DNA from 2 places in the Nocardia sp. NPDC049220 genome. Region 1 is predicted to be linked to the other one. Evidence: riboswitches for the same ligand, from Rfam matches in the RefSeq annotation. Region 1 holds a riboswitch; the other holds the start of a gene.
What was found. A riboswitch is a leader RNA that binds a small molecule or an ion and turns the genes downstream of it on or off. The one in region 1 is predicted to bind thiamine pyrophosphate.
Positions count from the first base shown of each region.

Region 2: it holds a riboswitch for thiamine pyrophosphate, as region 1 does, so the genes downstream of both, thiC (phosphomethylpyrimidine synthase ThiC) here and AB0C34_RS07355 (cytosine permease) in region 1, are expected to answer to the same signal.

Region 1 is NZ_JBEZDA010000001.1:1,645,084-1,653,146, forward strand. Features, by position in the region: gene AB0C34_RS07330 (ATP-binding protein) at 1-775, shown strand, start outside; gene AB0C34_RS07335 (DUF4173 domain-containing protein) at 847-2,400, shown strand; gene AB0C34_RS07340 (hypothetical protein) at 2,441-2,719, shown strand; gene AB0C34_RS07345 (CopG family transcriptional regulator) at 2,712-3,035, shown strand; gene AB0C34_RS07350 (DUF72 domain-containing protein) at 3,117-3,929, opposite strand; gene AB0C34_RS07355 (cytosine permease) at 3,950-5,317, opposite strand; TPP riboswitch at 5,311-5,426, opposite strand; gene AB0C34_RS07360 (hypothetical protein) at 6,035-6,433, opposite strand; gene AB0C34_RS07365 (cytochrome P450) at 7,051-8,063, shown strand, end outside.
Region 2 is NZ_JBEZDA010000002.1:791,637-799,699, reverse strand. Features, by position in the region: gene AB0C34_RS10695 (GNAT family N-acetyltransferase) at 1-953, shown strand, start outside; gene AB0C34_RS10690 (exodeoxyribonuclease III) at 989-1,804, shown strand; gene AB0C34_RS10685 (TetR/AcrR family transcriptional regulator) at 1,938-2,564, shown strand; gene AB0C34_RS10680 (homogentisate 1,2-dioxygenase) at 2,736-3,932, shown strand; gene fahA (fumarylacetoacetase) at 3,929-5,107, shown strand; TPP riboswitch at 5,224-5,347, shown strand; gene thiC (phosphomethylpyrimidine synthase ThiC) at 5,337-7,022, shown strand; gene AB0C34_RS10665 (TetR/AcrR family transcriptional regulator) at 7,469-8,026, opposite strand.

The sequences.
Region 1 (8,063 bases):
TCAGCGGATGGCACACGGCGACTACACCCGCCGGGTACGGGCGACCTCCCGCGACGAGGTCGGACAATTGGCCGAGGCGTTCAACCAGATGGCCGCCGACTTGGCCGCGGCCGACCAACAACGCCGCGATCTCATCGCGAACGTGTCGCACGAACTGCGCACACCCATCACCGCCTTGAACGCGGTACTGGAGAACTTGGTCGACGGCGTCTGGGTGCCCGACGCGGCGACGCTGCGCACGGCGTTGGCGCAAACCGAGCGGCTGAGCTTGCTCGTCTCCGAACTGCTCGACCTGTCCAGCATCGAAGCGGGCGCATTTCCGCTCGACCGGGAAGAGTTCCCGGTCGCGCCGCTGCTGGCCGAGGTCGTTGCCGAGGCCGAAGTCATGACCGCCGCCTTCGGGCGCGGCGTGCGTTTCCATACCGAGGTAGAGCCGAGCACCGTGAGCGTGTTCGCGGACCGCGCGCGTGTGCATCAGGTGTTACTCAATCTGCTCGACAATGCCGCACGGCACGGCCCGGCTGGCGGGGAAGTCCGCATCACCGCGTCGAAGCGCCAGCACGACATCGTCATCGACGTGCAGGACGAAGGCCCCGGTATCCCGCTCGCCGAGCGAGCGACCGTCTTCGACCGTTTCACCAGAGGCGGTCGAACGGTAGGCGGCGGCACCGGACTCGGTCTCGCCATCTCCCGCTGGGTGGTCGACCTGCACGGCGGGACCATCGCCGTCGCCGACCCCGGCTCCCGCATTCGCGTGGTCCTGCCGAACCGCTGACTTTCCAGATCAGACAACCCGGTCCTCCGTACGGAGGACCCGGGTAATCCCGCATGCCGACAGGAGAAACTATGCCCGAAAGATCCGAGCCCGCAGTCGAGACCGAGCGGGTACACCTCCCGGCCCCAATGGTCCACACGCGGCCGCCACGATGGCGGCAGGTCGCCTGTCCGCCCGGTGTGGTGCCGGCAGCCCTGATTTCTGGGGTGGCCGCCGCGATCCTGATCCCGGCCGACCGGCCCGGAATCGGCTGGGTCCTCGCGGGTTCAGTACTCGTGACGGCAGTCTTCTCGATCGACCGCAATGCTCGCCGCGCCGCTGTGATCGTGCCCGGTGCGCCCGACACCATCGACGGCTCTGCACCAGAGCTTGGGACCGAACGACCCATCCGACCGCGGGCATTTGCACGTCGCAGGGAAAATGCGGGACGGCTCTGGTGGGCATTGCTCGCGCTGGCCCTGCTGGCGGTCGGCGCGTTCCGCGCCGCGGGGTGGCTGTTCGCGCTGTGTGTCGTAGCCGCCTCCGTCAGCGGGTCACTGGCTGTCGTCGGGCGTCGGTCGGCGCGCGGCGTCCTCTACGACATGGTGGCCGTTCCGCTCGCGGCGTCTGCCGCCGTGCGGTGGGTGTACGCGGGCATGAGTCGGGTGCGCGCGAGTGAAGCGAAGCGGGCGTGGCGGCTCGGGTTGTCGGTAGTGGTGACCGTAGCGTTGTTCGCGGTATTCGTCCCGCTGCTCGGCAGCGCCGACGCGACATTTGCTGCCCTACTCGAGGTCGTGACGCCGGATCTCGACCCACCTTCGGTGTTGCGGTGGATCGTGCTGTTCGGGATGTTCGCGTTCGGTGCCCTCGGCGCGTCGTTTCTACTCGCCGGTCCGCCGGCATCCGCGGCCGTCCACGACGGCGGCGGCCGGGGTCTGCGGCGTATGGAGTGGGCGCTGCCGGTTGGGGCACTCGCGATTCTGTTCGCGGCGTTCGTAGCTGCCCAGTTCGTCGCTCTCTTCGGTGGCGACGGATATGTTCGCCGCACCGCGGGGCTGACCTATGCCGAATATGCGCGCAGTGGGTTTTGGCAATTGTCGGCGGTCACCATCCTGACACTGGTGGTGATCGTGATCGTGCTGCGCTGGGCCACGCAAGACACAGCGGCGGATCGGTGGTGGCTTCGCGGACTGCTCACGGCGGTAAGCATGCTCGCATTGATCATCGTCGCCTCGGCCCTCGGTCGAATGTGGACATACCAGCAGGCGTACGGCTTCACCGTCCTTCGTCTCCTGGTCGAGGTCTGCGAATTGTGGCTGGGTCTGGTCTACCTGCTGGTCACGGCCGCGGTCGCGCGACTAGAACACATGTGGCTGCCGCGCGCTGTACTCGCAACCGCCGCGGCCACCGTCCTCGCCCTCGCCGTCCTGGACCCGGAACAGTTGATCGCGGACAAGAACATCGACCGATGGCTACATGGCAAGCCGTTGGATGTCGACTACCTGGGAGCACTCTCACCGGATATCTTGCCCGCGACCGATCGGCTTCCCGAACCGTTGCGCACGACTGTGCGCAACCGGCTTCGCGCGGACCTCGACGATGACACCTGGCAGAGCTGGAACCTCTCCCGCGCGACAGCACGCTGAGCGTGCGATTCGGTGCAATACACTTGTATTATCGCTGATCGTGGGTTATAACTGGCCTGAGTGGGCACTGTTGTCGCTCGTGGGGATCGATCCGCACGAGGTACTGCAGGTGCTCATGGGTGTCCGCCGCTGGCCTCGGCAGGCGCGTGGGCGGAATGCGCTGCCGGTCCTGACGGTGTGGGGCCGTACCAGCACCGGCCGGCCACTGGTGGTCGCTGTCCGCCGCACCGAAGGCTGGCAGTGGGACATCCTGGGTGCGGTCGAGATGTCCGACGCCCAGGTGGCTGAACTCGAGCGTTGGGAGCACGCCGATGACTGATTACCCGACAAACCCGACCGACGTCCCGGACTTCCTGTCCGGCCTCGAATACAGCGACGTGCCGGTGGATCCGGCCGAGGTGCCGCCACCGCTGTGCCCGGACGACACGGTCACCGTCACCACCTCACTGCGCATCCCGCTCGATCTGCACCAGCGGGTCAAGAAGGCCGCTGAACAGCGCAACGTGACCATGTCCGCGCTCATCCGCGACTGGATCGAACTAGAACTGGCAACCCTGGAGAACGACCAACCGATTTCCCGCGCCGACGCGCTGCGCGCACTGGCCGCACTACACCCGCTGCGCCGGTCGGCGTAACGAACCCGCCGCGTCACCGTTGTCGCGGCACAGCGTCCGATCGAACTGTGTGACCAACCGTCGGTGGCGAGGCCGAATACTTCACGGGCGTGCCAGCCGTGTCCGCAGAGCAAGGGCGTCGCGTGGCGCCATGACCTTCGCGTCGTTGTCGAAATAGGCGAACACGTCGCCGGTCTCGGCCCACGCGCGGATCTTCACCGCCCACTCGTCCAGGGCATGGTCGGTGTACCCGCTGACGTAGAGTTCGTCGTGTCCATGTAGCCGGATGTACACGAAATCCGCGGTGACCTCCTCGAGCAGCGGATACTTGCCCGCCGCATCGGCGACCACCAGTGCGACGCCGTGCCGCCTGAGCAAGTCGGTGCACTTCGGCGTCACGAAGCTGTCGTGCCTGACTTCCAGCGCGTGCCGCAGCGGACGGTCGGCGTCTGTCGCCGCGTAGGCGGGGTCGACCCGCTGGTCGTGTCGTCGAGCGACCTCGACGCCCTGCACGGTGGTGCGGGGGAGGTGGCTGAGGAACGTGTCGATCAGCTGCACGTCGAACGGCAACGTCGGTGGCAGCTGCCACAGGATCGGTCCCAGCTTCGGTCCGAGCGCGAGCGGTCCGGACGCGAGGAAGTTGGCCAGCGGGGCGTCGTCGTCGCGCAGGCGCTTCATATGGGTGATGTACCTACTGCCCTTCACCGCGAACACGAAATCGTCCGGGGTCTGCTCGGCCCAGGTTCGGTAGCTGGACGGACGTTGCAGCGCGTAGAACGACCCATTGATCTCGACCGAATCGAGGCGTTCGGACAGATAGGCCAGTTCCCGCTTCTGCGTCAGGCCCGCTGGATACAACGTCCCTCGCCACGGCGGATACACCCACCCCGACGTGCCGACTCGGATCTGCCCCATCTCTCCATCGTGGCAAACCGCTACGCCGGTTTGCGCGGCGCTGTGATTCGCCCGACCAGCCACGCCACCAGGACCGCCGCTCCGAACGACAGCAGCGAGGCGCTCATCCATGCCTGCTTGGTGAAATGTACGATCCCCTGAATCCATATCCAGAAGTCGGTCCACCGCCCCGCGTCACCGGGGTTGACCAGCTGATACACCGTGAGTCCCACCAGCCAGGCGACGATCATTCCCCAACGGGAGGGGGCATCATGCGCGGTGTTCCACACACCGTTCGCGCGCAGGAAGAAATCGGCCACCAGCACACCGAGCAGTGGTACGAAGACCGATCCGATCAGCCCGAGGAAGCCGAAGTAGTCGGCCATGTCCAACCGCAGCGCGAACAGTGTGATCAGGGTGCCCAGGCCGATCGACAGGATGCGGCGGTCGACTCGCGGCGTCAGATTCTGGATCGAGACCGCGGTGGAATAGACGTTGGCGAACGACTGGTCGGCCTCGCGCAGCACGAAGACGAAGAAGAACAGTGCGCCTAGGCTCACCTGCAGGAATGGTGTATACGGGCTGTCGTCCGCGGTCGTGAGCGCCAGCGCGAACAGTCCCAGGACATAGGCGATGATCTGGGTGAGGGCGTATGCCCCGCTGGCCGCCCCGAACGCCGAGCGGCTGCTGCGGGAGTGGCGGGTGTAGTCGGCGGCGACCGGCACCCAGGAGATGGAGACAGCGAGGGCGGCATCGGTGGCAATCCAGAAGAGGTTCCAGTCGACCCCGAACGGGCCGTCGCCCCGCGGTCCGGGATCGGCCAGCAGGTCGGGGAGCCCGCTGCGGATGAACTGGACATAGAACCAGATCAACGCGATGACCACGCCGACCGTCACGAACCGGCGCAGTACTCGGACCGACCCGAGGGGCCAGATCGTCAGGACGGTGGTGAGCAGTCCCGCGGCCACCACGTAGAGCCAGTGCGGCCCGCCGTGGAACAGTTCGGCGGCCGCATCGCCGATCACGATCAGCTCGAATGTCCCCCAGCCGATCAGCTGCGCAACGTTCAGAACTGTCGGCAGGTAGCTCAGCTTCGCGCCGAACAGACCACGAAGCAGCACCATCGCGGGCTTGCCGGTCCGCGCGCCGGGGACAGCCGCCGCACCGAGCATCAGCCCGCCCAGCACGGTCCCGATGATCGTCGCGAGGATGCCCGCCGCGATCGAGATCTGCGCTGCGCCCTGTGCGTTCGGCGCCAGCACTGTGTAGGCGCCGGAGAACGCGAAGAGGCTGACGCCGAGGTTGGCCCAGAATGCGCTCTGATCCCAGAACGACAGCACTTTCGGTGCGGGCTGGTCGAGCGTGAGCGGGGCTTCGTGGCCGGCATTGTCCAGGGTCGATGACGCCATGACGGTAATGCTCCCTACGCCGGCATTACCCGGACAGGTTCATGCGGTCGGCGACGCGTAGGGTACGCCCTCTCAGCCCGGCCGAGCCCGAGCTCCCGCGATGGGTGATTCCGGCGAATAGTACACCCGCACCAGAGTCGGGCATGATGGAATACGAGGTCGACCTGACTCCGCCGCCGCAGAGGCCCGATGGCCCGGGTGGTGTAACGAATCAGCGCTGCCGGGAGCAGGGCGCCTCGCATCGAGAATGAATTGCTCCGTACGAACATGTTCGCTCTGGCGGCCGTAGCCGGAAACCGGCGCTCGTGCGGTGAGCCTTCCTATGGTTACCGGGTAGCACCCTTACGACTTCACCCCGGAGTTGCCGATCTGGAAGAACCCGGACGGACATGCTGATCCCGCGCTGCTCGCCCGCGTCGTCTACACCCCTGGACACTGACGTAGCAGCGGTGTCAGTGCCCGTTACACCGGCAGATCCTGCGGGTAGCGGTCGGCGACTCGACCGAAAGCCTGGTACCTGAAAGCCGATTCGGGTGCGGCGTCCGCAGCCCCGACAGCCGGCGGCGCGCCACCGGCTCGGGCCCACTACCAGGACAGCGACGACGCATGCTGACCTCTCGGCGGTCGCTCCGATCGGCACGCACTACGTCGGGCGCAATCGCCCGTGCTACTGGGAAGTCGGGTGGGCCGCGCCGTTCGATCCGCCGCGATGGCGAACTATCCCATGAGGAACGAGCCCGCGAACCACGCCAGCACCACGAGGACGGCTCCGACCAGCGCGCCGGGAAACAGTGCCCGGCCCTGCTTGGCTGCCCTCCCGGACATCACCGCGCCGACAACGAATCCCGTGATTCCGCCGCCGACCATCACCCAGACACCCGCGCTGATGTCGACCCGACAGCCGGGTTTGGACTCGCACACACCACCCGCCATCAGGAACCAGGGCGCGAGCACCACGGACATCATGGCCAGCGTCGCGGGCAGGAACCACAGCAACGCACTCACGATCAGATCAGCGCTGCCCGGTGGCTCGACCGCGCGGGGTTCGATGCTTTCGCGTGTGGGATAGCCGGAGGGGCTGGCGCCTTGGGACACCTGGTTCAGATAACCGTGCATCGTGTCTCGCTATCGCTCGTCATGGAGTCGGCCGGGCCGATGGATGTTATACACCAGCCGCGTGACCGCCGAACTTGTTGTGTCCCCGTCGATGCGGGGCCGCGGCGCCCGTGACCACTCCACCACCATGCCATCCGGTCCACCCATCGCCGGCATCCCCCGCGTGCGGCGTCTCCGGTGCATTGACAGCGAATCCTCGGCATCGCCGCCGCTACCGATCGTTGCTGCGGATCGAGTGGACGGCTTCAGCGCAGTGCCCGCGCATCCGGTGGATCGACGACCGAAAACTGGAGTGACAGTGCCCTGAACGGCGCTGCCGCGACGGAATCGTCCCATGTCACCGGTGACTACCGATGCCCGCGATCTACCTACTGGGCCATTGTGTTTGTCGATCCGCCCGGCGGTCGGGGGTGACGAGTCGAGTCGTCGCGCCGAACATGTTGGACGACAAGCGAGTTGGGACGGCGCGGTGTCGCTCGCCGGATCGCAATCGTCGAATTCACCTCTGATGGGGGAGCAGCACCGTGACCCACGACCACACCTCTCCTGCGAATGAGAGTGGCGCGCAATATAGTGCGCATCCCGCATTCAGCGACGCCGACGCCGAGCGTGTAGCGCTGTACACCGAGAAGTTCGCCGCCGACCCGCATCGCGCCTACCGGGAGATGCGGACCCGGCACGGATCGCTGGTGCCGGTCGAACTGGCGCCCGGAGTGCCCGCGACATTGGTGATCGGGTACCACGCCGCGGTGCAGATTCTGCACGATCCGGCGCACTTCCCGGCCGACCCCCGGACCTGGCAGGCGAACGTCCCCGCGGACTGCCCGGTGCTGCCGGTCATGGAGTGGCGCCCGAACGCGTTGCGGAGCGCGGGCGCCGACCACGCCCGCTACCGGCAGGCCAACACCGCGAGCATCAATGCCGTCGACCTGCACGCGCTTCATGCGACGGTAGAACGGATCGCCGTCCCCCTGATCAACGACTTCTGCGCGTCGGGCAAATCCGATCTGGTGTCCCAGTACGCGTTTCCGCTCGCCTTCGAGACGATCAACGCGATGCTCGGCTGCCCGCAGGAGATCGGGCAGCAGGTCGCCGCCGCGACCGCCGCGGTGTTCGACGGCGTCGATGCCGAACGGGGCAATCAGATGCTCAGTGCGGCGCTGTTGCGGCTGGTCGAGCTCAAACGCGCCGAGCCGGGCGACGATATCGCGACCCGCCTGATCCAGCATCCGGCGAACCTCGACGACGCGGAACTGATCCACCAGCTGGTGGTCCTCTACGGCGCGGGCATCGAACCGCTACAGAACCTGATCATCAACAGCCTGGTGCTGATCCTGACCGACGACCGATTCGGCGGCGATGTCCTCGGCGGCAGCCTGTCCACCCGGGACGCCCTCGACGAGGTGCTGTTCACCGATCCGCCGATGGCGAACTTCTGCGTCACCTACCCGCGTCAGCCGATCCTGATCGGCGACGTCTGGCTGCCCGCGCACCAGCCGGTCGTAATCAGCATGGCGGGGTGCAACAACGACCCGGCGATCGGCTCCGCCGACCATACCGGCAACCGATCGCACCTGGCCTGGGGCGCCGGCCCGCACGCATGCCCAGCGCGGAGTCCGGCCTATCTGAT
Region 2 (8,063 bases), on a different contig from region 1:
GAGTAGTGCTGCGCTACCAGCTGCCCGCGGGCTATCCGCAACTGATGACCGACGTGATCGGCGAACTCGTCGCGCTGGATCCGCCGACCGTGCGCGGCGCCGACGGGCAGCTCGTTTCGGTGGCGCCGGAGCGGGTGATCGCGCTGAAAGCCATCGGCGCGCGGCCGATTCGCACCAAGGAGATCCGCGCGCTGGAGGCCGCCGCCGCCTACGCCTGGCCGGGGGTCGAGCACGACTGGATCGACGGTTGGCTGCTCCGGGCCGGCCGCGGCTTTACCGGTCGTGCCAATTCCGCTGTGCCGCTGGGCAGCTCCGGGCAACCGGCCGTCACCGCGGCGGACACCCTGCGCCGGATCGGCGAGTGGTATGCCGCGCGCGGACTGCCTGCTCAGCTCGCGGTGCCCGATCGGCTCGCCGTGGTGCCGCCGGGCTGGCACAGTTGGCGGGAAACACTGGTGCTGGCCATCGATATCGGCAATTTCGTTCTGCCGCAGGGTCCTTCGATGGTGCGTGTCGCGTCCGCACCCGATACCGACTGGCTGGAACTGCACCGTAGCGGCGATGACGCTGTCACGGCATCGGACGTTTCCGCACCCGTTCGCGAGGTACTGACCGCTGTGCACGACGGCGAACTCGGCTTCGCCTCGCTCGGCCTGCCGCGGCCCATCGCGATCGGCCGCGGCGCGCTGACCACCGCGCCGGACGGACGCCACTGGGTGGGCTTGACCTGCGTGGCCGTCGCGCCCGGGCACCGCAGACACGGGCTCGGCTCGCTGGTCTGCGCCGAACTTATCCGCTGGGGCAGCACGCGCGGCGCGACGCACGCTTACCTCCAGGTGGAAGCGACGAACGCGGCCGCCCGCGCGATGTACCGCGAGTTGGGCTTCGTCGAGCACCACAGCTACCGCTATGCCGGCCCGACGGCACACGCCGAGCCCGGCGGCCCGCGGTAGAACGGACCTGTCACCCCGTATGAAGGAAGGTCACTGTGCGTCTCGCCACCTGGAACGTCAATTCGATCCGCTCCCGACTCGACCGTGTCGCGGACTGGCTGGACCGCCAGGACATCGACGTGCTGGCCATTCAGGAGACCAAGTGCCGCGACGACCAGTTCCCGTTCGAGCGGTTCGACGAACTCGGTTACGAGGTGGCCCACCTCGGCATCAACCAGTGGAACGGGGTGGCGATCATATCCCGGGTCGGCCTGACCGACGTCGAATTCGCCTTTCCGAACCAGCCGGGGTTCGACAAGGACGCGGGCGACACGCTGATCAGCTCGCCGGTGGTCGAGTCACGTGCGATCGGGGCGACCTGCGGCGACGTCCGGGTGTGGAGTTTGTATGTCCCCAACGGCCGCACCCTCGACGACCCGCATTACGCGTACAAACTGGAATGGCTTGCCGCGCTGCGGGACAATGGCGCACGCTGGCTGGCCGAGCACCCGGAGGCGAAGATCGCGCTGGTGGGTGACTGGAATATCGCGCCGACCGACGACGACGTGTGGTCGGTCGAGTTCTTCGCCGACAAGACGCACACATCGCTGCGGGAACGGGAGGCGTTCTCCGCCGTTGTCGACGCGGGGTTCGTGGACGTGATGCGGCCGTTCGCCCCCGGGCCGGGCGTCTACACCTATTGGGACTACACCCAACTGCGTTTCCCACGCAAAGAGGGCATGCGCATCGATTTCATCCTCGCCTCACCTGCCTTGGCCGCCACCGCGACGGACGCGATGGTCGACCGCGAGGAGCGAAAAGGTAAGGGCGCCAGCGACCACGCACCGGTGATCGCCGAATTCACCGACTGACATCGAGTTATCTAGGCGCAACCCTACCGGCCGCACCCTCCGGCGCTGTCCGCGACATCGTCCACGCACGGCGGAATTTCCGTTCCCACCGGACCGGCAGTACCCTCCCGACCAGCGCTGATATGTTGTCGTTATGGGTAGCGATTCGGCCGTACAGATACGGCGGCGGGCGCGGCATCTCGGCCCGGAGCGACGCCGCCCACAGGTACTCGACATCGCGCTGGCAATCGCTGTGGAGCACGGCGTCGCCGCGGTCACCATGGCCGCGATCGCAGAGCGGATGCAGGTGACGCGCCCGGTGGTGTATGCCTGCTTCGCCGATCGCGTCGAGCTGATCGAGGCGCTGATCCGGCGCGAAGAGAGCTACCTGGTCAGCGGGGTACTGGAGGTGGTGACGCCGCGCGAGGTGAACGCGGACGAAACCGTGTTCGTCGAAGGCTTCCGCGCGCTGCTGACCAAGGCCGCGGGTCGGCCCGACGCGTGGCGGCTGGTGTACGGCAATCCCGATCCCGCCGTGGCGGATTCGTTCGGACGCGGCCGCGCACTCGTGGTCGAGCGCTGCGCCGAACTGCTGCGTCCCACGCTGCGCGCGTGGGGCACCGAGGACGCCGAAGGCAAGCTGCCCGTGCTGGTGGAACAGTGGGTGTCCGCGGGCGAAGGCGCGGTGCGGGCCCTACTCGCCGACGAGGGAAGCTGGACGCCACAGGAACTCGGCGCGTTCGTCGGCGCCGCGGTCTACCGCGCGCTACGCCACGCCTGAGCGAATGACAATTATTCGCCCATCGACGCGATGTATCAATAATTTGCTGCATATGGCGGCTATACTCCGTAATAATTTGCGCCGCTGCGTCGCGTTTTCGCTCCGCTCAGCATGTCCGATCACTACGATGGTGATCAACTATCCGACCACCGGCCTGGCGGAGGAACGGTTATGGCGTTCTATCGGCACCTGGGTGCGGTGCCACCGAAGCGGCACACCCAACATCGCGACGAACAGGGGCAGCTCTATTACGAGGAACTGATGGGCGAGGAGGGATTCTCCAGCGACTCCGCGCTGTTGTATCACCGTGGACTGCCGCCCGCGATAGTCGATTCGACGGTGTGGGAGCTACCCGATCAGTCCACGACGCCGAATCATCCACTGCGTCATCGCCATTTACGTCTACACGCCCTGTTTCCCGGCGACACCCCGACCGAGACCGATCCGGTCACCGGTCGCCGCCTGCTGCTGGGCAACGCGGACGTGCGGATCTACTACGTGGTCGCCGAACGCGGCTCGCCGCTGTATCGCAATGCGATCGGCGACGAGCTGGTGTATGTGGAATCCGGCGACGCCGTGGTCGAAACCGTCTTCGGCGCGTTGCCCGCGCGCAAGGGCGATCAGGTGCTCATCCCGCGGGCCACCACCCACCGCTGGCTGCCCACCGGGCCGGAACCGTTGCGCGCCTATGTGATCGAGGCGACCGGCCATATCACGCCGCCGAAGCGGTACCTGTCCAAGTTCGGTCAGCTGCTCGAGCACGCCCCCTACTGCGAGCGCGACCTACACGGGCCGACCGAGACGATCACCGCTACCGGCGCCGACATCGAGGTGCTGGTCAAACACCGACCCGGCGGAAAGGTCGTCGGCACTCGACTGGTTTACCAGACCCATCCCTTCGACGTGGTCGGCTGGGACGGCTGCCTGTACCCGTTCACCTTCAATATCGGCGATTTCGAGCCGATCACCGGCCGCATCCATCAGCCGCCGCCCGCCCACCAGGCGTTCGAAGGCGGCAATTTCGTCGTCTGCAATTTCGTACCGCGCAAGGTGGACTACCACCCGCTATCGATTCCGGTGCCGTACTACCACTCCAACGTCGACTCCGACGAGATCATGTTCTACTGCGGAGGAAGCTACGAGGCACGCAAGGGATCCGGGATCGGGCAGGGCTCGGTGTCGGTGCACCCCGGCGGCTACGCGCACGGACCACAGCCGGGTGCCTATGAAAACAGCATCGGACTCGAATTCTTCGACGAATTGGCCGTTATGGTCGATACCTTCCGCCCGCTGGAACTCGGCGAAGGCGCGCTCGCCTGCGAGGACCCGAACTACGCGTGGACCTGGTCCGGTCGGGGTCCCGCGTGAGGACCAGGATCGAGGTAGCCGCCGATTCCGTTTTCGGGCCGGACAACCTTCCCTATGGTGTGTTCGCGCCGCGCGGACGCGGAGGTCGGGTGGGCGTACGGATCGGCGATCACGTCATCGATCTCGCCGCGACACTCGAGGATGCGACATTCGCCAGGCCCGGATTGGCAGTGTTCATGGCGCAGGGCCCCGAGCGATGGCGCGAGGTGCGTGATCGAGTCCGCGAGTTGGTCGACGGCGAGATCGACAGCGCCGCGGTGCATGCGCTGTCCGAGGTGGACGTCGGTTTGCCGGTACGCGTCGGCGACTATGTGGACTTCTACGCAAGCATCGATCACGCGACGAACCTCGGCCGCTTGTTCCGGCCGGACAGCGAGCCGCTGCTGCCCAACTGGCGACATCTGCCGGTCGGCTACCACGGTAGGGCGGGCACCGTGGTGGTCTCCGGCACCGAGGTGGTGCGTCCGCACGGGCAGCGTGGCACCGACTCGGGCACTCCGGATTTCGGCCCGTCGCGACGGCTGGACATCGAAGCGGAACTGGGGTTCCTGATCGGTGTCGGTTCCCCGCTCGGCAGTCCGGTGAACATCGACGAGTTCGGCGACCGGATATTCGGCGTCGCGCTGATCAACGACTGGTCAGCACGAGATATCCAGGCGTGGGAGTACCAACCGCTCGGACCATTCCTCGGCAAGTCGTTCGCGACCTCGATCTCGGCCTGGGTGACACCGCTGGCGGCGCTGGAGGCCGCCCGGATCCCGCTGCCCGAGCAGTCGCCGGAACCATTGCCCTATCTCCAGGAGACCGAGCGTTGGGGCCTCGACATCGATTTCACCGTCGCCTGGAACGGACAACCGGTCGCCTATCCGCCCTACGCCCGGATGTATTGGTCACCGGCGCAAATGCTGGCGCATCTCACCGCGAACGGCGCGGCCACCCGCACCGGCGACCTCTATGCCTCCGGCACCGTCTCCGGACCGGAACCGGACCAGCGCGGCTCGTTCATCGAATTGTCCTGGGGCGGAACCGCACCGGTTCTGGTGAACGGCCAGCAGCGCACCTTCCTGGAGGACGGCGACGAGGTAACCATCACTGCCACCGCACCCGGCCCTAATACCGCGCGGATCGGACTCGGTGAGGTGAAAGGCCGCATCCAGCCGGCCCGGTCGCGGTGATTGCCTGATATCCGGACACTGCCGAGTCGCGGAGGACGCCGGCGCCGAATCCGCCGACGTGGAACGTGTCGAGTCGCCGGGCACTCCGGGTGGACGGGTATGGTCGGTCGGGAAATTCACAAGCCAACGGGGGCTCGCACCAGCGGGCTGAGAGGACGGCTAGCCGAACAGGCGCCAGGGCCGTCGACCGTATGAACCTGACCGGGTAATGCCGGCGTAGGGAGGAAAGATGGCAATCACCGCTGCGTCCGACGGTGCCTCCGCACCTGTCGACGGTGTCACCACCGGCCCCATCGAGGGCAGCAACAAGCACTACCTGGAGGTCGATGAACTGCGCGTTCCGGTGCGCCGGATCACGCTGAGCAATGGCGAGCACTTCGACGTCTACGACACCTCGGGCCCGTACACCGACGTCGCGGCGGAGATCGACCTCGAAGCCGGTCTGCCGAAGTTGCGCGACGCGTGGACCAGGCCCGAACCGGTGTCCGCGCAAATACCCGCCACCGAACGCACCGATGGTCCGCGTACCCAACTCGCCTGGGCACGCCAGGGCATCGTCACACCGGAGATGCGCTTCATCGCCGCGCGCGAAGGGGTGTCGCCGGAGTTGGTGCGTGCCGAGGTGGCCGCGGGTCGAGCGGTGATCCCGGCCAACCACCGGCACCCCGAGCTCGAGCCGACCATCATCGGCAAGAAGTTCCTGGTCAAGATCAACGCCAATATCGGTAACTCGGCCGTCTCCTCCTCGATCGCCGAGGAGGTGGAGAAGATGGTGTGGGCCACTCGCTGGGGCGCCGACACCATCATGGACCTGTCCACCGGCAAGAACATCCACGAGACGCGCGAATGGATTCTGCGCAACTCCCCGGTTCCGGTCGGGACCGTACCGATCTATCAGGCGCTGGAGAAGGTGAACGGCGACCCGACCGCGCTCACCTGGGAGATCTACCGCGACACTGTGCTCGAACAGTGTGAACAGGGCGTCGACTACATGACCGTGCACGCGGGCGTGCTGTTGCGCTACGTGCCACTGACCGCCAAGCGGGTCACCGGCATCGTCTCGCGCGGCGGGTCGATCATGGCGGCGTGGTGTCTGGCCCACCATCAGGAATCGTTCCTGTACACGCACTTCGAGGAGCTCTGCGAGATTCTCGCACGCTACGACGTCACCTTCTCGCTCGGCGACGGCCTGCGTCCGGGCTCCATCGCCGACGCCAACGACGAGGCGCAGTTCGCCGAGTTGCGCACCCTCGGCGAACTGACGACGATCGCGAAATCCCATGGCGTGCAGGTGATGATCGAGGGCCCCGGTCACGTGCCGATGCACAAGATCGTGGAGAACGTGCGGCTCGAGGAGGAACTGTGCGAGGAGGCGCCGTTCTATACACTCGGCCCGCTGGCCACCGACATCGCGCCCGCCTATGACCACATCACCTCGGCCATCGGCGCCGCGATCATCGCCCAGGCGGGTACGGCCATGCTCTGCTATGTCACGCCGAAGGAGCACCTCGGCCTGCCCAACCGCGACGACGTCAAGGTCGGTGTGATCACCTACAAAATCGCCGCACACGCCGCCGACCTGGCCAAGGGACACCCGCACGCGCAGGACCGCGACAACGAATTGTCCAAGGCGCGGTTCGAATTCCGCTGGCGCGACCAGTTCGCACTGTCACTGGATCCAGACACCGCTCGCGAGTACCACGACGAGACACTGCCCGCCGAGCCGGCCAAGACCGCGCACTTCTGCTCGATGTGCGGCCCGAAGTTCTGCTCGATGCGCATCTCGGCCGACGTGCGCGAGTACGCCGCGCGCCAAGGCCTGACCGAGGACGACGCCCTGGCGGCGGGGATGGCGGAGAAGTCCGCGGAGTTCGCCGACCGCGGCAACGCCGTCTACCTGCCGGTCGTTTCGTAGCGAGTGATCGCCGCCCGCCGTCTTCGGCGGGCGGCGTATCGATCGTCCGCCGAGCTGTTCGGTAATGATCCAGCCGCGACGCTAAAACGGGGGAGGTCTTGCAGATCGGCAGCCGATCGAGTGCGCGCGGGCATTGCGGCGAGATCCGCGCCAGACCAAGCCCCACTACCCCTGGCACGCGGCGCACGGCCGTGCAATCGAGGGTTCCATGGGCGAGTGGGCTTCGCACGAACGCCGCACCCAGACAACCGGTGTGGGCGGCACACGCCCGAGCCGGGGTGAACATCACATGCCTATCACGTCATCGGTCAGACAGGGCGAACCTTCGCATGTACCGTCCACGCAGGCCGGCACCGAATTCACTGAACCGAGTTCAGTGATCGCCGGTGGCCGCCCGAAGAACCACACCCTCGTCGGCGATGTCTTGCACGGTTGTGACGTCCTCCCTATCGCACTGTCTGGTCGATCAAGCGGCGGGCGGCACGATCGGTGCGATCGACATCGCCGGTGATCAGCCGATCCTGCAGGATGCCGCGCAGACCCGAGATGAGCAGGGTCGCGACCACGTCCGGGTCGTCGACCGACCGCAGACCACGCAGCCCTTCGGCCAGGGCGGCGACGAAGACGGCGATGGCCGACTCGGCGTAGTCGACATAGGGACTGCGCGGGGCACAGGCCGCGCCGAGAACCTGAAGCATCACCTTGACGCTCGTGCTTGCCGCACCCGAAGTGTTGGCCGTCCAGAAATCCCACAGCCGGTCGCGCAATGCCGCCGGTTCCGCGATATCGGCGAAGAGGACGGCCATATCGGGTCGCTGCGTTGCCAGCGCCTGGACCAGCAGTTCTTCTTTGGTCGTGAAGTAGTAGATCAGCATGCGCGAGCTGGTGCCGAGTTCGGCCGCGAGCGGGCGCAGGGACAGATCCGCCAGGCCGTGGTCGGCGATATAGCGCACGACGGCGGCAAGTAACTCAGCGCGTTTGGCGTGGTCGAGAGGGCGGGCCATGGGTTGACTGTAGCGACCGGTACAGGTATTCATGACA